DNA from 4 places in the Actinoplanes sp. NPDC051537 genome. Region 2 is predicted to be linked to each of the others. Evidence: riboswitches for the same ligand, from Rfam matches in the RefSeq annotation. Region 2 holds a riboswitch; each other region holds the start of a gene.
The links. A riboswitch is a leader RNA that binds a small molecule or an ion and turns the genes downstream of it on or off. The one in region 2 is predicted to bind cyclic di-AMP.
Positions count from the first base shown of each region.

Region 1 (5,143 bases), on a different contig from region 2:
AACGAGGAGGTCACGCCGGACGGGCGCAGCGAGCGCGGCAACTACCCGGTCTTCCAGCGCAAGCTGAAGCAGTGGATGATGCGGATCACCGCGTACGGCGACCGCCTGATCGAGGATCTGGACACGCTGGACTGGCCCGAGCCGGTCAAGCTGATGCAGCGCAACTGGATCGGCCGGTCGCGGGGGGCGCACGTCGAGTTCCCGGTCGGGGACGACGTGATCACGGTCTTCACCACCCGCCCGGACACGCTGTTCGGCGCGACCTACATGGTGCTGGCGCCCGAGCACGAGCTGGTCGACAAGATCGCGCCGGCGTCGTGGCCGGACGGTACGAACCGGACGTGGACCGGGGAGTTCGCCACGCCCGGCGAGGCGATCGCGGCCTACCGGGCGCAGGCCGCGGCCAAGACCGACGAGGAGCGCACGGAATCCAAGGTCAAGACCGGCGTCTTCACCGGGGCGTACGCCATCAATCCGGTCAACGAGCAGCGGGTTCCCGTCTTCGTCGCCGACTACGTGCTGGCCGGCTACGGCACCGGCGCGATCATGGCGGTGCCCGGTCAGGACGAGCGCGACTGGGAGTTCGCGGAGAACTTCGAACTGCCCATCATCCGTACGGTCGAAGCGCCTGTTGATTTTGAAGGTGCTTTCACCGGCGACGGCCCCGCGATCAACAGTGACTGGCTGGACGGGAAGGGTGTCACCGAGGCGAAGGCCGCGATGATCGCGTGGCTGGAACAGCACGGGCACGGGCGTGGCGCCACCACCTACCGCCTGCGCGACTGGCTGTTCAGCCGGCAGCGGTACTGGGGCGAGCCGTTCCCGATCGTGTACGACGAGACCGGCCTGCCGGTCGCGCTGCCCGAGGCGATGCTGCCGGTCGTGCTGCCCGATGTGGACGACTTCTCGCCGCGCACCTTCGACCCCGACGACGCGAACAGCGAGCCGGAGACGCCGCTGTCCCGCAAGAAGGACTGGGTCAACGTCGAGCTGGACCTGGGTGACGGCCCGAAGTCGTACATCCGGGAGACCAACACCATGCCGCAGTGGGCCGGCTCCTGCTGGTACGAGCTGCGCTACCTGGACCCGCGCAACGACAAGGCGCTGGTCGACCCCGACAACGAGGCCTACTGGATGGGCCCGGCGCGCGACGGCGACTCCGGCGGCGTCGACCTGTACGTGGGTGGCGTCGAGCACGCGGTGCTGCACCTGCTGTACGCCCGCTTCTGGCACAAGGTCCTGTACGACCTGGGCCACGTCTCGTCCTTCGAGCCGTTCCGGAAGCTGTTCAACCAGGGCTACATCCAGGCGTACGCGTTCCGCGACGCGCGCGGCGTGATCGTGCCGGCCGAGGAGGTCGTCGAGCGGGACGGCAAGTACTTCCACTCCTCCCAGGAGGTCTTCCGCGAATACGGCAAGATGGGCAAATCGCTGAAGAATGTCGTCACGCCCGACGAGATGTGCGAGCAGTACGGCGCCGACACGTTCCGGGTGTACGAGATGGCGATGGGCCCGCTGGACGTCTCGCGCCCGTGGGAGACCCGGGCCGTGATCGGCTCGCAGCGGTTCCTGCAGCGGGTGTGGCGCCTGGTGGTCGACGAGGAGACGGGCGCGCTGCGGGTCTCCGACGAGCCGCTGGAGCCGGCCGTCCGCAAGCACCTGCACCGCACCATCGCCGGCGTCCGGGAAGACCTGGACGAGCTGCGGTTCAACACCGCGATCGCCAAGCTGATCGAGCTGACCAACACGCTGACCCCGCTGCCGGTCGCGTCCCGGGAGGCGATCGAGCCGCTGGTGCTGATGGTGTCGCCGTTCGCGCCGCACCTGGCCGAGGAGCTGTGGAACAAGCTGGGGCACGCGGGCACGCTGGCCTACGCGGACTTCCCGGTCGCCGACCCGGCGCAGCTGAAGGCCGAGTCGATCACCTATCCGGTGCAGATCAACGGCAAGGTGCGGGGGCGGATCTCGGTTTCCCCTTCGGCTTCCGAGGATTCCGTACGGGATGAAGCTCTGGCCGCGGTGGCCGAGGCGCTCGGGGATCGCACGCCCAAGAAGGTGATCGTGGTGCCCGGCCGGTTGGTCAGCGTCGTCGTCTGATCTCCATGGCAAAGGGCGCCGCGCGAACCGCGCGGCGCCCTTTCGTCTCGCCTTTGTTCCTTTTGTTACGCGACCAGACGGCGTACGACGTAGTTGCTGCCGTACATCTTGTGCTTGCCGACGCGCGCGCCGGTGTGCGGCGAGTCGTACATGTAGCCGTTGCCGGCGTAGATGCCGGCGTGGTACCCGTACGAGCCCGAGCGGAAGACGATCAGGTCACCGACCTTGACCGACTTCTTGGCGACGGCCTTGCCGTACCTCTGCTGCGAGTTCGCCTTGTGCGGCAGGCTCTTGCCGGCCGCCTTCTTGAAGACGTACATGGTGAAGCCGGAGCAGTCGAACCGCTTCGGCCCGGCGGCCGCGAACTTGTACAGCGCGCCGGTGTGCGACTTCGCCTCGGCCAGCACCCTGGCCCCGGCGTTGCTGCGCACCGTGATGCGGATCGAGCTGCCCCAGTACGCCTGGTACGAGCCGTTCCCGTAGAAGACGGCGCGGAGGTTCACGCTGGTGCTCGGCCGCGTGTAGAGGTTGGTGATGCCGTTCTTGCCGACCCGGACGGTGCCCACTGCGGCCCACTTGCCGCCCCGGTTGCCCTGGAGCTGGACCTTGCCGGACGTGATCCGCTTGCCCGTCTTCGGGTTGTAGTACCGGACGGTGATGCGAACCTGCTGGCCGGAAGTGAGGGTCCGGGTACTGACGTTGGTCAGGTTGGTGGGCTTTGGCTTGGCCGCGGCCTGGACCGCCGCCACCGGCGTGGCGGCGCTGGCCGCCGGCGTCGAGATCAGCTGACCTGCGCAGAGGCAGAGTCCCAGGGACAGCGCGGCAGTACCGGTGCCGACGGACAGCCGTCGACGCCGGCTCGAGGTGTGCTCGTGCACGGTAAGGAAATCCCTCCGGCACGCCTGCGAGGTTAGCTGTCGGGTTCGGGCGGGAAGGTTGCCCGGTCGCCGTGGAGGCCGACTTCACCCCGAGGTTGCCCCGTTGCCCGCCACCGGAGCGGGTGGCGCGGAGCGGACCGGCTGTCTCTCTCGAGAAGCTGTGGGTCCCCCGTCCCTGCCCCCGTATGCCTTTGTGGTTGTACGAGTTCGGTGGTCGTGACGATCGGCCCGGGGCAGGGCTCGGCGTGAACCGGATCGTCGCGAGCCGTTCCATTCGGATCGGCAGAACCTTGCTACCTGAAATTCCGCATGATCGGCGGGAGCGGTTTCGTCACGCTCCGTGGTTGGCACATTGGTGGCTGTCCAATTTGTTACGTCCGCGAGACAAATGCCGTGACGCGTCGTGCCGGGGGGATCACGGCTTGTCGAAGGTTACGGGTGAAACAGAACACATAAATAGTGCTTCCCCAGGTCAGGGCGATTTCGTTTCGTCCTGTCCGCCTCTTGTCCGCCGCAACTCGACGTAACAGCCGACTCCGGTACCCTCGCTCCCGTGACGGACGGCAAGATGCCCCTGCGGGCCAAGGTCGCGACCGGCGTGTCGAAGACCGCGGCCGCGCTTTCTCGGGCCGCGGGACGCGGCGACGGCTCGGTCATCGGCGGATGGATCGGCCTCAAGATCGACCCAGATCTCCTCGCCCACCTGGCCTCCGGCCGCGCGGTCGCGCTGGTCTCGGGCACCAACGGCAAGACCACCACGACGCGGCTCACCGCGGCCGCGCTCGAGGTGCTGGGCCGGGTCGCCACCAACTCGTTCGGCGCCAACATGCCGACCGGCCACACCTCGGCCCTCGCCAAGGCCGGCACCACGCCGTTCGCGGTCCTCGAGGTCGACGAGCACTACCTGGCCCGGGTGATCGACGCGACCAGCCCGCGCGTGGTGGCGCTGCTCAACCTCTCCCGCGACCAGCTCGACCGGGCCAAGGAGGTGGCGATGATGGCGCAGCTGTGGCGCGACGCCCTCGCCGGCCACCCCGAGGTGCGCGTGGTCGCCAACGCCGACGACCCGATGGTGGTCTGGGCCGCCGAGGGGAGCAGCGGGCAGGTCACCTGGTTCAGCGCCGGCCAGCGCTGGCACGACGACTCCTTCGTCTGCCCGCAGAGCGGCCACCCGATCGAGCGCAACGGCGGCGACTGGTGGTGCACCGGCTGCCCGTTGCGCCGCCCGCGGGCCCAGTGGCACGTCGAGGACGAGGGTGTCATCGACCCGCGCGGCGACTGGCACCTCGTCAAGCTCCAGCTCCCCGGGCAGGTCAACCTGGGTAACGCCGCGACCGCCCTGGCGGTGGCGGCCGAGTTCGGGGTGCGCCCGATAGAGGCTCTGCCGCGACTCGCGACTGTGTCGTCCGTCGCCGGTCGTTATGCGCAGGTCGACCGGGACGGACGAAACGTCCGTTTGCTGCTGGCGAAAAACCCGGCAAGCTGGTTGGAGGCGTTCGACATGGCGGAGCTCGCCCCCACGCTGCTCTCCGTCAACGCCCGGGACCCCGACGGTCTCGACACCTCGTGGCTGTACGACGTCGACTTCTCGCCGCTGCGGGACCGGCCCGTGCTGATCACCGGCGATCGCGCGTACGACCTGGCCGTTCGTCTCGAGGTGAACGGAGTGCCTTTCCGGCACGTGAATAGTTTTGACGAGGTCATCCGGTCGGTTCCGCCCGGTCGCCTCGAGGTGATCGCCAACTACACGGCGTTCCAGGACATTCGAGCGGAGTTGGACCGTGTCAACTGAGAGCACGCTGCGCATCGTCTGGATCTATCCAGACCTGCTCTCGACGTACGGCGACCGCGGCAACATGCTCATCCTGGCGCGCCGGGCCGCGATGCGGGGCATCCCCGTCGAGGCCTACGAGATCCGCTCGGACCAGCCGATGCCGTCCAGCGCCGACATCTATTTGATCGGCGGCGGTGAGGACGGGCCGCAGGCCCTCGCCTCGCAGCGCCTGATCGCCGACGGCGGCGTGCACCGCGCCGTCAACCAGGGCGCCGCCGTGCTGGCCATCTGCGCCGGTTACCAGCTGTTCGGGCACTCGTTCTTCGCAAAAGGGGCGAAATGCCCCGGGCTCGGGCTGCTCGACCTGCACTCCGACCGCGGCGAGACCCGGGCC
Region 1 covers NZ_JBVJIU010000011.1:90,757-95,899, reverse strand. Annotated here, with positions in the region: gene leuS (leucine--tRNA ligase) at 1-2,097, shown strand, start outside; gene ACZ6TB_RS26725 (C40 family peptidase) at 2,163-2,975, opposite strand; cyclic di-AMP (ydaO/yuaA leader) riboswitch at 2,982-3,113, opposite strand; gene ACZ6TB_RS26720 (MurT ligase domain-containing protein) at 3,544-4,767, shown strand; gene ACZ6TB_RS26715 (type 1 glutamine amidotransferase) at 4,757-5,143, shown strand, end outside.
Region 1: linked by a shared signal. The riboswitch ahead of ACZ6TB_RS26725 (C40 family peptidase) and the one ahead of ACZ6TB_RS34975 (coiled-coil domain-containing protein) in region 2 are both predicted to bind cyclic di-AMP.

Region 2 (5,143 bases):
GGCACCTCGAGCTGGCCCACGACTACCTGGGCGAGGCCGCCCTGATGGACCTGCACGACCTGCACCAGAACTCGCGGGACGGCGTGCACGTAGCATCGCTGGCCGGCACCTGGATCTCGCTGGTCGCCGGCCTCGGCGGCATGCGCGACTTCAACGGCCAGCTGTCGTTCGCGCCCCGCCTGCCCAGCCGGATCAGCAACCTGGAGTTCTCGCTGCTGTGGCGCGGGCTCCGGCTGCGGGTGAACGTGTCGGCCGACGAGGTGACCTACTCGCTGCGCAACGGCGGCGGCTCGGCCCGGCTCGTGCTGATGCACCACGGCAAGGAGGTCGAGGTGACCCAGGTGAAGCCGGTGAGCGTGCCGATTCCGCCGGCCGGACCGGTGGGGCCGCCGCCGACCCAGCCGGCGGGCCGGGCCCCGGTGCGCCGGGCTCCGCAGGACTGACCGAAAACGACGAGGCCCTCCGCGATAAGTCGCGGAGGGCCTCGTCGTTTCGGCGCTTTTCGGCTCTTACAGCAGGGATACGTGCACGTGGTCCTTGTGGGCGCTCACACCGTGATAGGCGTGCCACTTGCCGGTCGCCGGGAACCAGATCTGCTGATACCAGATGACGTAGTAGATGCCCAACCGGTCGGCGTTGCGCACGAGGAACGCCATCAGGTTGTTGCCGTAATTCTTCATGTCGGCGTTGTGCGCGTTCGAGAAACCGCTCTTCTGCAGGGACCAGTCGCAGGCCCGGCCCTTCGGATGCTCGAACGGCCCGCCGTTGCGGTGACAGCCGACGAAGCGATTGAAGCCCGCCTTCTTCACCTCTTGGTAGAGGTGCAATGTACGCGCGGTGATGCAACCGTCGGTGGTGGGATCGTTGACGGTGCATTTCTCCGGGGAGAAACCGCCATCGGCGTTACGCGGGGCGGGCGCCGCGGTCTTCGACACCGCGTCGACGAAGCCGCCGGTGAGGCTCGTCCCGCCGACCAGCGTCAGCGCCTTCTCGGCCGAGTCCTTCTGCTTCTGCATCACGAGCAGGCTCGTCTTCTGCGCCTTCACCTCGGCGTCGAGCGCGGCCTTCTTGCTGTTGACCTCGTCGATCGCCGCGTTGAGCTCGTGCAGCTTCCGGTCGTGCAGCGTATTGATCTCCTCGAGGGAGACCGCCTTCTTCAGGAAGTCGCTCGACCCCTGGCTGCCGAGCAGGAAGCTCGCGGCGCCGAGGTGGCCGGTCTGGTACTGCTGCGAGGCGATCGCGTTGACCTCGGGGATCAGCGTGTTGCGCTTGGCCTCGGCCAGGTTGATCTGGACGGCCAGCAGCTTCTGGGCCGCTGTCGACTTCGTCACCGCGGCCTTCGCCTGCACGTACTTGCGGTTCGAGGACTCGAGCACGTCGTTGAGCGTCGCGTTCGCCTCGATGTCGTCATCGCCCTCGTCGGGAGTCGCCGACGTCCCTGAGGAGGTGTCGGGGTCGGCGCTCGCGGGGGCGGCCGGAGCCGCCGCCAGGAACGAGACAGCCACGAGCGGCGCCAGGGCAAGCGTGAGCCACCGGCGGGTTCGTACGGTCATCCAGCCAGGTTCCTTCCGGTTAACCGCCGACCGGGTTAGCTGACGGGTTCGGGACGGAAGCGATCCCTACCGCTCTCGCGGATTCACCCCATTGAGGAACGTTTGGTTCCCCGGCTCGCCTCGCGGCGATTAGGCGGTGGTCTGCCGGCGCCTCGGGGGCGGCGCCTTCGGCGGCAGAGCCGTCGGTGAGTTTACCCGAGAGTCGGGAACGCATCAGGGTCCAATAATCGATGAATGCAGTGAGCGGGCAAACACTTTCCGTCATGACGTGACCCATGGTCATCAATCAATCGCATACGGTACGAGAACTGTCGATCAATCGATCTTCTGGGTATCGTCGTTCCCGATCCCCGGCCGGGGATCGCCGCCTAATCGCCGCGAGGCGAGCCGGGGAACCAAACGTTTCCTCCTGGGGTGAATCCGCGCGAGCGGTAGGGAACTTCCGTCCCGAACCCGTCAGCTAACTCGGTCGGCGGCCGACGGAAGGAAAGAGTGTGCGGCACAAAACTGTCCGCCGCCGATTAGCGGCAACGCTCGCCCTGCTGATGGCCGTCGCCGGGCTCGCGTTCGCGGCCCCGGCCGCCGCGGCGCCGGGCGACAGCGGAGACGACGGCGAGGGCGGCTCCAAGACGCTGATCCAGCAGCTCGAGGCGGCCTCCAAGGGCTACCTCGTGGCCCGGGACGCGCTCGCCGCCTCGAAAACCCAGCAGGCCCAGCTCACCGCCCGGATCAAGCAGCTGGACGTCGAGGTCGCTCCCCTTCAGGCGACGGTCGACCAGATCGTCACGGAGGCCTACAAGTCCGGTCGCCTCGGGCCGATGAGCGCGCTGCTCACCGCCAGCTCGGGCGCCGGCTTCCTGGACCGGGCCGAGACGCTCGAGACGGTGGCGGTCAAGCAGCAAGCGGCGCTCTCCGACCTGCGGGCCAACCGTGACGAGCAGGCCAAGGCCAAGCTGGCGATCGACGCCACCATTCGTGACCAGCAGAAGCAGGTCAACGTGATGGCCAAGCGCAAGGTTCAGGCCGAGAGCGCGCTGAAGGCGGCCAACGCCGGGCAGGACGACCCGCAGCCCAGCGACGGCGGCAGCAGCAAGTCGGCGTCCTCGTTCTCGGGCGGCAGCGGCATGGTGGACGACCCGACCAGCGGTGGCCGCATCACCCAGCGCCTGCTCTTCGCGATGCGGCAGGCCCAGGCCGATGGGTTCACGCACTACGTGCACTGCTGGCGCGAGCAGAACAGCGGCGAGCATCCCAAGGGCCGGGCCTGCGACTTCGCGGCCGACAAGGGCGGGTTCGGCGGAGTGGCGACCGGCGCCAGCAAGACGTACGGGAACAACCTGGCCAACTACTTCATCAACAATTCCAGCAAGCTGGGTGTGCTCTACGTCATCTGGTTCCGGCGGATCTGGCTACCGTCGAGCGGCTGGAAGGCGTACAGCGGTGGCAACGGCGATCCGTCCAGCGATCACACGAACCACGTACACCTGTCGGTGATTTAGGGATTTATGGGAGTACGGGGCCTTACTTCTTCACGAAGGCCTCGTACTCCTTCATCACGTCGTCGGTCGGGCCGTCGGCCTTGATCACGCCGCTCTCGAGCCAGATGCTGCGCTCGCAGGTGTCCCGGATCGACTGCTCGCTGTGGCTGACCAGGAAGACCGTGCCGGCCTCGGCCCGCAGATCGCGAACCCGCTGCTCGCTGCGCTTGCGGAACTTCGCGTCGCCGGTGGCCAGCGCCTCGTCGATGAGCAGTACGTCGTGCTTCTTGGCCGCGGCGATCGCGAAGCGCAGCCGGGCGCCCATGCCGGACGAGTAGGTGCGCATCGGCAGCGAGCTGAAGTCGCCCCGCTCGTTGATGCCGGAGAACTCGATGATGTCGTTGACCTGGGCCTTGACCTCGGCCGGGGTCATGCCCATGGCCAGGCAGCCGAGCGTCACGTTGCGCTCGCCGGACAGGTCGTTCATCAGCGCCGCGTTCACGCCGAGCAGCGAGGGCTGGCCGGCCGCGTAGATCGCGCCGCCGGTCTCGACCGGGAGCAGGCCGGCGATCGCCCGCAGCAGCGTCGACTTGCCCGAGCCGTTCGTGCCGATCAGGCCGATGGCCTCGCCCTTGTACGCGACGAAGCTGGCGCCCTTGACCGCGTGCACCTCGCGGACCGCCGCGCTCTTGGTGCGGGTGACCAGCCGCTTGAAGCTGCTCAGCGGCGAGTTCTGCGCGGCCGAGACCGAGCCGTGGATGCGGTAGATGATGTGCGCGTTCTCGGCGATGACGGTGGGGATGCGATCTTCGTCAGCCACGGCCGTAACCCTTCTCTCCACGCCAGAAGTACGCGTACCCGCCGATGCCGACCACGAGCGCCCAGATGAACGCCTGGGTCCAGAGCCGCTGCGGCGACCCGGCGAGCGCCACGTTCTCCATCAGCGCGTGCCGCATGAGCTCGATGAACACGAGCAGCGGGTTCGCCTGGACCAGGGCCAGCTTCCAGCCGTGCAGGTGCTCGGTGAACTGGGTCACCGGGTAGAGCACGGCCGACCCGTACATCCAGACCCGCATGATGAACGGGATCAGCTGGCGCAGGTCGTGCAGCTTGGAGCCGAGCCGGCCGACGAACATCGCGAAGCCGGTGTTGAAGATCGTCTGAAGGATCAGGGCCGGCAGGATCAGCAGCCACTCGATCGTGATCGGCTCGCCCGTGAACAGCACGATCGCGATGAGCACGGCCATCGAGGCGATCATGTTGCGCGCCTCGACCAGGGCGATCGAGATCGGCAGGCTCGCCCGCGGGAAATGCAGGGCCCGGATCAGCCCGAGGTTGCCGCTCACCGCCTGAACGCCGGCCTGCACCACGGACTGGGTGTAGCCAAAGATGAAAACACCGGTGCACAGGTACGGGATGAAGTTCGTCACGCCGTGCTTGGTGTTCAGGAGCACGCCGAAGATCACGTAGTAAACGCCGGCGTTGAACAGCGGGGTCAGAACCTGCCAGATCATGCCCAGCCGGGTGTTGCCCAGCGCGGCCGAGACCTTGGCGCTCGCGAACTCCCAGATGAAGTGCCGGTAGGCCCAGAGCTGCCGGGTGTATTCCGACAGGCTGGGAAGCCGTCCGGCGGCGCCTAGTCCGTGTTTGCGGGCCAGCTCCTTGGCGGAGGGCCCGGCGTAGGACTCGACGACGGTCGTCTGAGCCATGGGGTGGTGCTCCGATCTCGTCGGCCCGACGGGGGAATCGGGTCCTGGTGCTTTCCGCGAGAACACAACTGACAAGCATGCCAAGCCGTTTGTCGACGGAACGGGTTCGTATCGACGTGCCAGGAATCTAACCGACCAAACGGCGGAACGCAACCGTTACGTCCTGGCGTATAGTGAACACGTGGCGACAGCTAAGCGAGCACCAGCCGGGGCCGCCGTGCTCCGTGGCGACATCACCGTGGCTATCCGTAACGCGGTCATGCAGGAGCTGGCCGATGTTGGATATGGCCGCCTCTCCATCGAGGCCGTGGCCCGCCGCGCCGGCGTCGGTAAGACCGCGGTCTACCGGCGATGGAGCAACAAGCTCGAGATGGTCCTCGAGATTGTCTCCGACGTTGCGGGG
Region 2 covers NZ_JBVJIU010000016.1:215,298-220,440, forward strand. Annotated here, with positions in the region: gene ACZ6TB_RS34965 (glycoside hydrolase family 65 protein) at 1-443, shown strand, start outside; gene ACZ6TB_RS34970 (coiled-coil domain-containing protein) at 510-1,553, opposite strand; cyclic di-AMP (ydaO/yuaA leader) riboswitch at 1,563-1,699, opposite strand; cyclic di-AMP (ydaO/yuaA leader) riboswitch at 1,909-2,044, shown strand; gene ACZ6TB_RS34975 (coiled-coil domain-containing protein) at 2,048-3,052, shown strand; gene ACZ6TB_RS34980 (ABC transporter ATP-binding protein) at 3,075-3,851, opposite strand; gene ACZ6TB_RS34985 (ABC transporter permease) at 3,844-4,740, opposite strand; gene ACZ6TB_RS34990 (TetR/AcrR family transcriptional regulator) at 4,922-5,143, shown strand, end outside.

Region 3 (5,143 bases), on a different contig from region 2:
CTCGGCGCGCGGGCCCGACGCCCAGCTCTGCTCACCTCGGCGCGCAGGCCAGACGCCCAGCTCTGCTCACCTCGGCGCGCAGGCCAGACGCCCAGCTCTGCTCACCGCCACGCGCGGGCCAGACGCCGTCAGGCGTTGCGGGCGACGGCCGCGATCAGGCGGTCGGCGACGGCCTGGCGGTCGAGGCCGAGCCGCTGGGCGGTCTCGCCGAGCACGTCGTAGGCCTCGCGCACGCCGCAGCCACGCTGGGCGATGATCACGCCGACCGCACGGTCGACGGCGGCGCTGGTGCTCGACTCGTCGCGGCGGCGGATCTCGCCGAGCAGGACCTCGGCCTGGCCGACCAGCGCCATGGCGGTCAGCGTCAGGTCGGGGCCGAGGCCGCCGGGGCGATCCAGATAGAGGCTGAGCGAGCCCACCTCGGCGCGCGGCACGTCCAGGGGCACGGCCACCACCGACCGGACGCCCTCGGCCCGGGCCGGCTCGGCGAGCTCGGGCCAGCGCTCGTCCGTCGCCAGGTCGGCGACCGTGACGAGCGAGCGGCCGCGAGCCGCGTCGAGGCCCGGGCCGGTGCTCAACGCGTACTGGAGCTCATCGACGCCCTCGCCGCTCGGACCGTAGGCGGTGCAGCTGAGTGGGCCGCCCTCGCCGATCAGCGCGACCGAGCAACGCACCGCGCCCGGCACCGCACCCACCGCGAACGACGCGAGGCGCTCCAGCGCCGCGCCGAAGCTCTCCGCGCCGAGCAGGCGCACCGACACCTCGTGCAGCAGTCCCGCCAGTTCGACCATTTCGCTACCCAAGCCTGGACTATCAGTCGGCGGAGCCATGTCGCTACCCAAGCCTGGACTATCAGTCGGCGGAGCCGAGTCGCTGAGAGCCGCCGGACGCGGCCGACGCGCACGCGTGAGACGACTCAGCACGCGCGCGGGCCCACGTTTGGGGGCAGAAATCCGGCGATTCAGGGCAGACACGCCCGGCACTATGCCATGACCATCGACAGACACGGAAGTTCGATGCCCCTACCGGGTGGTGTCGTCCGAGGTCCGGTTCTCCCGCGGCTCCGGGTCGTCCTCGCGCTCGTCGGACTCCGCGAGGATCGCCTCAGCCTGCGCCTGCGGGTCGGCGCTGCCGGCCGCGCGCTCTTCGGGGAGCAGTTCGGCGGCGCGTTGCTCGATGCGGTCCTCAGTCATGATCGACGAAGTACCCCGCCCCGAAGGGCCGTGAAACACCGCGCGGCCCCCGGGAGAACCCGGGGGCCGCGCAAGAGATGTCGGTGTGCATGTCGCCTCTCGGCGAGTGGCACGACACGGCTCCAGCCGAACGGTATTCCGTGAAGGCATTAGTGGTGAGGCCCGGGGACACTGGACACACCGACATCTATTCTCAACCGTCGGTCGCCCGGCCCGATTCCGTGAGCGATTGTGACCTGAGTCACTTCCGGTCGCGGTCAGAAGGCCTGGGTCAGGCGGGACGGGTCCACCTCGCGGCCGGGGTGGCGAGCCATGTACTCGGTCTCCAGGTCGGCCGTGCGCCGGAAGTGGTTGTCCAGGGCCGCGTCGGGGCCGTGCCGCAGCGTCTCCAGGCGCGCGCGGTAGAGACTGGTCAGCTCCCGGAACAGGTCGTCGTCCGCGAGCGTGGCGGGGTCCACGCCGATCTCGTTGTCGAGCATCGCTACCTCCGCTGGTCGGGCCGGTAAGGGAGCGTTGCCCGTGCGGACGGCGATCAAACACCCGCCGGTACGCTCGTGGGCATGAAGGGGCTGTGGACGCCGGCGTGGATCGCCCGGCACGTCCTCGCGCTCGCCGCCGTGGTGGGCTGCCTCGGGCTGGGCTGGTGGCAGTTCAGCCGGGCCAGCGGTGGCAACACGCTCAGCTGGGGCTACACCTTCGAGTGGCCGGTCTTCGCGGCCTTCTTCGCCTTCCTCTGGGTGCGCGAGGTGCAGCTCGCCCGGCGCCCGGCGCGGCCACCCGAGGAGGATGCACCGGTGCGGCCCCCGGGCTCGCCGGTCACCGCCGGCCGGCCGGTCCGGGTCGCCGTCGCGGCGCCACCCGCCGAGGACGACCCGGAGCTGGAGGCGTACAACGACTACCTCGCCTGGCTGGCGGCCCACCCGGGCGCCCGGGCGACGGACTACCCCGGAAACTCGCCGAAGAAATAGGAAGTGGATCGTGCAGGGAGCCCTCATCCGTTACCGGATCATCGCGTGGATCGTCGGCGTCTGCCTGCTCACGCTCGTGCTGGTCGGCATGCCGCTGAAGTATCTCGGTGACAACGACACGGTCGTCGCGATCGTCGGCCCGGCCCACGGCTTCCTCTTCATGGTCTACCTGGTGCTGACGTTCGATCTGGCGCGCCGGGCGGGCTGGCCGTTCCTGCGGATGCTCCTCGTCATGGCCGCCGGAACGATCCCCTTCCTCTCGTTCTGGGCCGAGCGTAAGGTCACCAACGCGTGGGTTCCCGCGGAGCTGGCGAAAAGTCCCGTTTGACGGCCGGAATAACGCCGAGTCTTCGCCGAATGACAATGCGTTATCGGGATCATTGGTGCATATCTGGCGTTTACCTTAAATCCCGCGCAGAGACCTTGATTTTGTTTCGCGCATCGATAAGTTAATGCGGTTGGTTCGGTCCGCAGCCACTTCCCTCGGGTGGCGCCGGCCAACGCCGCCGAATCGGCGCGACGTGCCCCCCACGTCTCGGCCGAACCGGGGAACCGCGTTCCTGGGGTGAATCCGCTGTTCCAGCGGTAGGGCCTTCTTCCGCCCGAATCCGTCAGCTAACCCGGTAGGTGGCACAAGCGGAAGAAAGGTCTAGCAACCGGTGCCAACCCCCCGCACCAGCCTGCGGTCTCTCGCGGTCGCGGCCATGGCGATCGCGCTGACCGGGTCCCTGGCGACCTCGGCACACGCGGCGCCGTCCGAGAGCGAGCTCAAGAAGCAGATCGAGACCGCCTCGAACCAACTCGAGGACATCACCGAGTCGTACAACAAGCTCAACATCGACCTGAAGAAGACCGGCGACGACCAGAAGAAGCTGGCCGCGTCGATCGCTCCGGCCAAGGCGAAGATGGTGGTCGCCGAGGCCCAGGTCCAGTCGGTCGCCTCCACCGCGTACATGCAGGGCCGGGTCGGTCCGATGACCGCGCTGCTCGGCGGCGACCAGAGCAGCCTGATCGACCGGATGAGCTACCTCGACATGATCAGCCGGTCGAACCAGCGCGACATCGACGACTACGCGCAGACCACGCAGACCTTCGCCGAGCGGCAGGCCGCGCTGAAGACGACGCAGGCCAAGCAGCAGGCGCAGCTCAAGGCGATGGCGACGCGCAAGAAGACGATCGAGAGCAACATCAAGAAGCTGCGCGCCATGCGAGAGCAGGCGTTCGGCAGCGCGACCGAGACCGGCGTCTCGGGCGCCGCGGGCAAGGCGCCGAACATCTCCGGCTCGGCGGGCATCGCGGTCGACTTCGCGTACGTGCAGGCGAACAAGCCGGCGTACTACGGGTACGGCGACTCCGGGCCCAACACCTTCGACTGCTCGGGCCTGACCATGGCCGCCTGGGCCAAGGCCGGTAAGTCGCTGCCGCACAACGCGGCCGCGCAGTACAGCGCCACGGCCCGCATCACCAAGTCCCAGCTGCAACCGGGCGACCTGGTGTTCTATCGCAGCCTCGGCCACGTCGGCCTGTACGTCGGCGGCGGCATGATCATCGACGCGTCCCGCGAGGGCGAGCCGATCAAGAAGCGGACGATCAACATCATGACCCCGTACGGCTACGGCCGGGTGAAGTAACCGAACGCGGACATCAAGAAGGCCGGTACCCGAGGGGGTACCGGCCTTTCGCGTCTCGTCGGGGGGGTCAGGCGGCCTGGAGGCCCTCGGCCCGAGCCAGCTCACGCAGCCGGCCGAGCGCCTGGATCTCGAGCTGACGGATGCGCTCCCGGCTGAGCGAGAAGCGCGACGCCACCTCGGTCAGCGAGTGCTCCCGGCCGTCCTCGAGGCCGTACCGCGCCCGCATGATGCCGGCCGACCGGTCGTCGAGGTGGTTGAGCAGGCCCTCGATGCGCTGCCGCTCGAGAGCGGTCAGCACGATCTCCTCCGGGGAGGGGGCGTCGCTGTCGGCGACCAGGTCGCCGAGGTTGGTGTCGCCGTCGTCGCCGACGGGGGTGTCGAGCGAGACGGTGTCCTGAGCCCAGCGGGTGAGCTCGTTGACCCGCTCCACGGTCACACCGAGCGCCGCCGCGATCTGGTCGGGCTCGGGGTCGGCGCCGAGCTCGCGGACGAGCTGGCGGGTGACGTTACGCATCCGGTTGACGTCCTCGACCAGGTGCACGGGGAGTCGCACGGTGCGCTCCTGCTGGGCGATGGCCCGGCTGATCGCCTGGCGCACCCACCACGTCGCGTACGTCGAGAACTTGTAGCCGCGCTCGTAGTCGAACTTCTCGACGGCGCGGACCAGGCCGGTGTTGCCCTCCTGGATCAGGTCGAGCATCGGCATGCCGGATCGCACGTAGCGCCGCGCGATCGACACGACGAGTCGCAGGTTGGCCCGGATGAACAGATCCTTCGCCCGCTGACCCTCGTGGACGATCCGCTCGAGCTCTTCACGGCTCACGCCGCGAGGCATCTCACCCTCGTCGAGCAGGAACTCCGCGTACAGGCCCGCCTCGATCTGCTTGGAAAGGTCGACTTCCTCGGCCGCGCTCAGCAGAGGCGTCCGGGAGATCTCGTGCAGATAGACGCCGACCAGGTCTCGCTCCTCGGCGACCTGGTCGGTCCGCATCACGGTGTTCTTCTCCACGTTGCCCACGGTCCCCTCATTGCGTTCACTTCTTACCCCGTTACGGGCAAACCCTGTGTTCATCAGTTCCTCCCCGTAACGCCCGCAGTACGTTCATTGCGGTTACTGGCATCTACACAACAAATGACTGGTCGCACTGATTCCGGCTGGTGGGTCGAAAGTGTCACGAATGCCTGGGTGATTGCTGAGAGCCGCGTGCGATGTTCCTGAGGAGGGCTCTCGTCGCGGCATTCGCGTGCCGCTGCCGGCGCGTCGGTCGCGTACCAAGACGCATACCCGTCGCTAGCCTCAATGACACCATCGGCCCCTCATCCGTCGCAGCGACGGGCATCACCACTGACC
Region 3 covers NZ_JBVJIU010000008.1:31,247-36,389, forward strand. Annotated here, with positions in the region: gene ACZ6TB_RS20405 (ANTAR domain-containing protein) at 129-791, opposite strand; gene ACZ6TB_RS20410 (hypothetical protein) at 1,023-1,193, opposite strand; gene ACZ6TB_RS20415 (DUF6158 family protein) at 1,451-1,726, opposite strand; gene ACZ6TB_RS20420 (hypothetical protein) at 1,754-2,161, shown strand; gene ACZ6TB_RS20425 (DUF3817 domain-containing protein) at 2,172-2,489, shown strand; cyclic di-AMP (ydaO/yuaA leader) riboswitch at 2,656-2,806, shown strand; gene ACZ6TB_RS20430 (C40 family peptidase) at 2,821-3,792, shown strand; gene ACZ6TB_RS20435 (sigma-70 family RNA polymerase sigma factor) at 3,860-4,864, opposite strand.
Region 3: linked by a shared signal. The riboswitch ahead of ACZ6TB_RS20430 (C40 family peptidase) and the one ahead of ACZ6TB_RS34975 (coiled-coil domain-containing protein) in region 2 are both predicted to bind cyclic di-AMP.

Region 4 (5,143 bases), on a different contig from region 2:
CGCATGTTCGACCTGTTCCACGACGCCGACGCGGCCCGCAAACACGACGTGCACCCCGAGCTGCTGCGCTACACGCGCGAGATGGAGCGCCGGCTCGAGCTCACCGACCGGTCGTACGGGCCGGGCAGCCGCGGTGGGCGGGGCCGGCGATGGCAGCCGCCGCCGCGGGCCGAGGTGGTCGACCGGCTCGAGCGGGGCGGGCTGCTCCCGGCGATCCTGTTCATCTTCAGCCGGGCCGGCTGCGACGCCGCCGTGCAGCAGTGCCTGGGCGCGGGGCTGCGGCTCACCGACTCCGGCGAGCGCGCCGAGATCCGCCGCATCGCCGACGCCAAGGTCGCCGGCATCCCGCGGGAAGACCTGTCCGTGCTGGGCTACTGGGAGTGGCTGGACGGGCTCGAGCGGGGCGTCGCGGCCCACCACGCCGGCATGCTGCCCGCGTTCAAGGAGGCCGTCGAGGAGTGCTTCGTCCAGGGCCTGGTCAAGGCGGTCTTCGCGACCGAGACCCTGGCGCTGGGCATCAACATGCCGGCCCGCTGCGTGGTGCTCGAGCGGCTGGTCAAGTTCAACGGCGAGGCCCACGTCGACCTCACCCCGGGGGAGTACACGCAGCTCACCGGCCGGGCCGGGCGCCGTGGCATCGACGTCGAGGGCCATGCGGTCGTGCTCTGGAGCCCCGAGGTCGACCCGCGGCACGTCGCGGGGCTCGCGTCCACGCGCACCTACCCGCTCCGGTCGTCGTTCCGCCCGTCGTACAACATGGCGGTCAACCTGGTCGGCTCGGTCGGCGCCGACCAGGCGCACGACCTGCTGGAGTCCTCGTTCGCGCAGTTCCAGGCCGACCGGTCGGTGGTCGGGCTGGCGCGACAGGTGCAGCGCAACGTCGACACCATGGAGACGTACGGGCAGGACGCCGCGTGCCACCACGGCGACTTCGACGAGTACTTCGCCATCCGGGTCGCCATCGCCGACCGGGAGAAGGCGCTCGCCCGGCAGGGGGCCAACCAGCGCCGGGCCGCGGCGGTGTCCTCGCTGGAGCGGCTGCGGGTCGGCGACGTCATCCGGGTGCCGCAGGGCCGCCGGGCCGGGCTGGCCGTCGTGCTGGAGGCGCCGACGGGCGGGTTCGGCGAGCCGCGGCCGCTGGTGCTGACCCAGGATCGGTGGGCCGGCCGGGTCAGCCCCGCCGACTTCCCGGCCGAGGTCGAGGTGCTGGAGCGCATCCGCGTACCGAAGCACTTCAATCACCGCTCGCCCGCCGCCCGCCGCGACCTCGCCGCCCAGGTCTCCGCCACCGGCCTCGATCGTCATGGTGGCGGCCGGCGCGGCCGGCGAGGAGGCGGCAACACCGGCGAGGATGCCGAGATCGCGCTGCTCAAGGTGCGGATGCGGCAGCACCCGTGCCACGCCTGCCCCGAGCGGGAGGAGCACGCGCGGTGGGCCGAGCGGCGCCACCGGCTGCAGCGCGACACCGACGCCCTGCGCGACAAGGTGGCCGGGCGTACGGGTTCGCTGGCCCGCACGTTCGACCAGGTGTGCGCGGTCCTGCGCGGCCGCGGCTACCTCTCGCCGGACGGCGAGGTCACCGAGACCGGCCGCATGCTGGGCCGCATCTGGTCCGAGGCCGACCTGCTGGTCGCCGAGTGCCTGCGCCAGGGCGTCTGGGACGGCCTCCAGCCCGATGAGCTGGCCGCCGCGGTGTCCATGGTGCTCTACGAGTCGCGCCGCGAGGGCGACGACCGGGCCTCGGTGCCGAAGGGCGCGGTCACCTCCGCCGTCGACGCGTGCACCAAGCTGTGGGGTGAGATCGCCACCGACGAGGCCGACCACGGGCTTCAGCTCACCCGCGAGCCCGACCCCGGCTTCGTCTGGCCGATGTACCGCTGGGCGCGCGGCGAGCCGCTGGCCCGGGTGCTGGCGAGCGGGCACAACTACGACGCCGACATGCCGGCCGGTGACTTCGTGCGCTGGGCGCGGCAGGTGCTCGACCTGCTCGGCCAGGTCAAGGAGGCGCCGGCCGCCTCCGAGAGCGTGCGGGCCGCGGCCCGCAAGGCCATCGGCGCGGTCAACCGGGGCGTGCTGGCCTACCAGGGCGAGCTGTGACGGTCTACCGCACGCCGCAGTTCGGGCTGCGTGCGGTCATCGCCGGGTGCGGCGCGGCCGGGCTGCTGCTCGGCGATCACCGGGTCATCCACTACACGGCGCAGAGCAACCTGATCACGCTGGCCTACTTCACCGGCGCGCTCTACTGGATGGTCAAGCGGGCTACGGTCGAGCCGCCGGCGCCGCGGTGGCGCGGCGCGGTCACGCTGTGGATCCTGATCACCGGCCTGGTCTCGCATTTCCTGCTCAACCACGGGGCGAACCCGTTGCCGGGGCTGACCGCGGACGACCCGGCGACCGCGCTGACCAACTGGTCGCTGTTCCTCGTGCACTACGTGGTCCCGGTGCTGGTGCTGGCCGACTGGGTGGCGTTCGGGCCGCGCCGCCGGGTGCACTGGCGCGACATTCCGCTGTGGATCGCCTACCCGCTGGGCTACGGACTGATGATCGAGGTACGCGGCGGCCTGTTCCCGGCGGCGTCGGTGCGCTACCCGTATTTCTTCCTCGATCCCACCGGGCACGGGTACGGCTGGGTGGGTCTCCAGTTCCTGCAGCTGGGCGTGATGTTCGGGGTGCTGGGCGCGCTCGTGGTCGGCCTCGACCGGTCGATGTCCCGGGGTCGCGGCCCGGCGCCGGTGGAATCGGACGAAACCCGGCGCCGGCCCGAGACCGTCGACGCGGAAAGCTAGGCGACGCGGAGAGCTGGGCGACGCGGAAAGCTGGGCGAAGCGGAGAGCTGGGCGAAGCGGAGAACTGGGCGAGGCGGAGAGCTAGCCGACGCGGCCGAAGCGGACCTCGCGCGGGCTCCAGATCTTCGCGAGGCGCACCTTGTCGCCGGGCTTGGGGGCGTGCCAGACCAGGCCCCCGCCGGCGTAGACGGCCACGTGGTAGGCGTGCCGGCCGGTGACCCAGAAGACCAGGTCGCCGGGGCGGGCCGTGGCGCGGCTGACCGGGTGGGCGGCGTGGTACTGGGCGTTCGCGGTGCGGGGGAGCTTGATGTGGACCGCGCGGTAGGCGTAGGTGGTCAGGCCCGAGCAGTCGAACGCTCGCGGGCCGGCGGAGCCGTGGCGGTAGGGCTTGCCGTGCTGGGAGCGGGCCGCGGCCACCACGCGCGCGCCGCGCTCCTGAAGGAGGCGGGCGGCCGCGGCGGACGAATACCGGGCGGAGGCGGCCGGAGAGGCCGGAGCGGCCGCGGCGGGAGTGGCCTCGAAAGCCACGAAAGCGGCGAGAAGGGCGATCAGGGCAGCGACAACCGTGGAACGGACAGCAGAGAGCACGGAGGATCCTGGTCCTTCAACCGCCTGCGAGGTTAGCTGTCGGGTTGGGCCTGAAGGCGGCCCGTCGCGCGATGCGACCTCACCCCAAGCCGGCGCGATGGCCGGCGCAATCGGGTTCCCCGCTCCCGCCCACTGAAGTTTCCGATCGGAGACAGGTCATGGACCGCCGCGCGGTGGGCGGGACTCGGCGTCCCCGCGGCGGGTGGCGGCCACCGGCGAGAACGCGCGGTGGCAGCGCAAGAATCGATCGGGCCGGGAAACGGGATCCGGCAGCAAAACGAGCAGCCGCTACCGGATGGCTACCCGTGAATCGGGGCGTCGAGGCCGGTGAGGGGCAGACCGGACCCGCCCCAGGCGGTCGCGATGATCTCCGCCGCGATCGCGACGGCCGTCTCCTCGGGGGTGCGCGCGCCGAGGTCGAGACCGATCGGAGCGGACAACCGGGCCAACTGGGTCTCGGACACGCCCGCCTCGCGCAGTCGGCGCAGCCGGTCGGAATGGGTGCGGCGGCTGCCCATCACGCCGATGTAGCGCGCGGGCGTGCGCAACGCGACCTCGAGGAGCGGCACGTCGAACTTGGGATCGTGAGTCAGGACACAGAGCACGGTCCGCTCGTCGACCGACGTGGACTCCAGATAGTGGTGTGGCCACTGGACGATCAGCTCGTCCGCGCTCGGGAACCGCTTGCGGGTGGCGAAGACGGGACGGGCGTCGCAGACGGTGACGTGGTAGCCCAGGAAGCCGCCGATCCGGGCGACCGCGCCGGCGAAGTCGATGGCGCCGAAGACGATCATCCGGGGCGGGGGCAGGAACGTCTGCACGAAGACCTCGATGTCCTCGAGGCGCTGCTCGCCGTGCGAACCGAGGTGGACCGTGCCGGTGGCGCCGGCCGAGAGCATGCCGGCGGCCTGCTGCTCGGCGGCGCGGTCGAGGCCGGGGTCGCCGAGCGTGCCGACGACCTTGTCGGGCCAGATCACGAGCTGGTTGTCGGTCATCGAGACGGTGGCGACCGGGCGGCCGGACGCGAGGGCGGCCAGCACGTCGTCGAGGTCGGTGAGCGCGACCGAGGGCTGGACGAGCAGCTCGATGGTGCCGCCGCAGGTGAGACCGACCTCGAAGGCGTCGCCGTCGCTCACCCCGTACGTGTGCTGCTGCGCCTTCTTGGTCTCGATGACCTCCTCGGCGGCCGCGTAGACCGCCCCCTCGACGCAGCCGCCGGAGACGCTGCCGAGGACCTCGCCGTGCTCGTTGACGGCCATCGCCGAGCCGGGCTGCCGCGGGGCCGAGTTCCACGTGCGCACGACCGTGGCCACCGCGAACGCGATGCCCTCGGCCCGCCACGCGATCAGTCCGTCCACGATGTCCCGCACGGCCGTACCTTCCGCGATCGGCGCCGCGATCGTCAACGCCGAGTTAAGAGATCCCTTAGGTCGCTGTTGACATTGATCCGGATGCGAGACAGATTCACGGGCAATTTGAGGGAGGTGCAGCGTGCAGGTTCCGGCTCCGTTCGAGTACGAACGTGCCACCAGTGTGGACCATGCCATCGGGCTGCTGGAACGTCTGGGCAGCTCGGCGCGGCTCGTGGCGGGCGGGCACAGCCTGCTGCCGATGATGAAGCTGCGCCTGGCCAACTTCGAATATCTTATCGACATCAACCCGCTTCACGATCAACTCGGCTATATCCGGGTCGGTGCGGATGACGTACGCATCGGCGCGCTGACCCGCCACCGCGAGCTGCTCGAGTCGGACGAGCTCGCGGCGGCCTT
Region 4 covers NZ_JBVJIU010000003.1:69,866-75,008, forward strand. Annotated here, with positions in the region: gene ACZ6TB_RS07245 (DEAD/DEAH box helicase) at 1-2,097, shown strand, start outside; gene ACZ6TB_RS07250 (Pr6Pr family membrane protein) at 2,094-2,786, shown strand; gene ACZ6TB_RS07255 (C40 family peptidase) at 2,868-3,374, opposite strand; cyclic di-AMP (ydaO/yuaA leader) riboswitch at 3,381-3,528, opposite strand; gene ACZ6TB_RS07260 (XdhC family protein) at 3,674-4,744, opposite strand; gene ACZ6TB_RS07265 (FAD binding domain-containing protein) at 4,866-5,143, shown strand, end outside.
Region 4: linked by a shared signal. The riboswitch ahead of ACZ6TB_RS07255 (C40 family peptidase) and the one ahead of ACZ6TB_RS34975 (coiled-coil domain-containing protein) in region 2 are both predicted to bind cyclic di-AMP.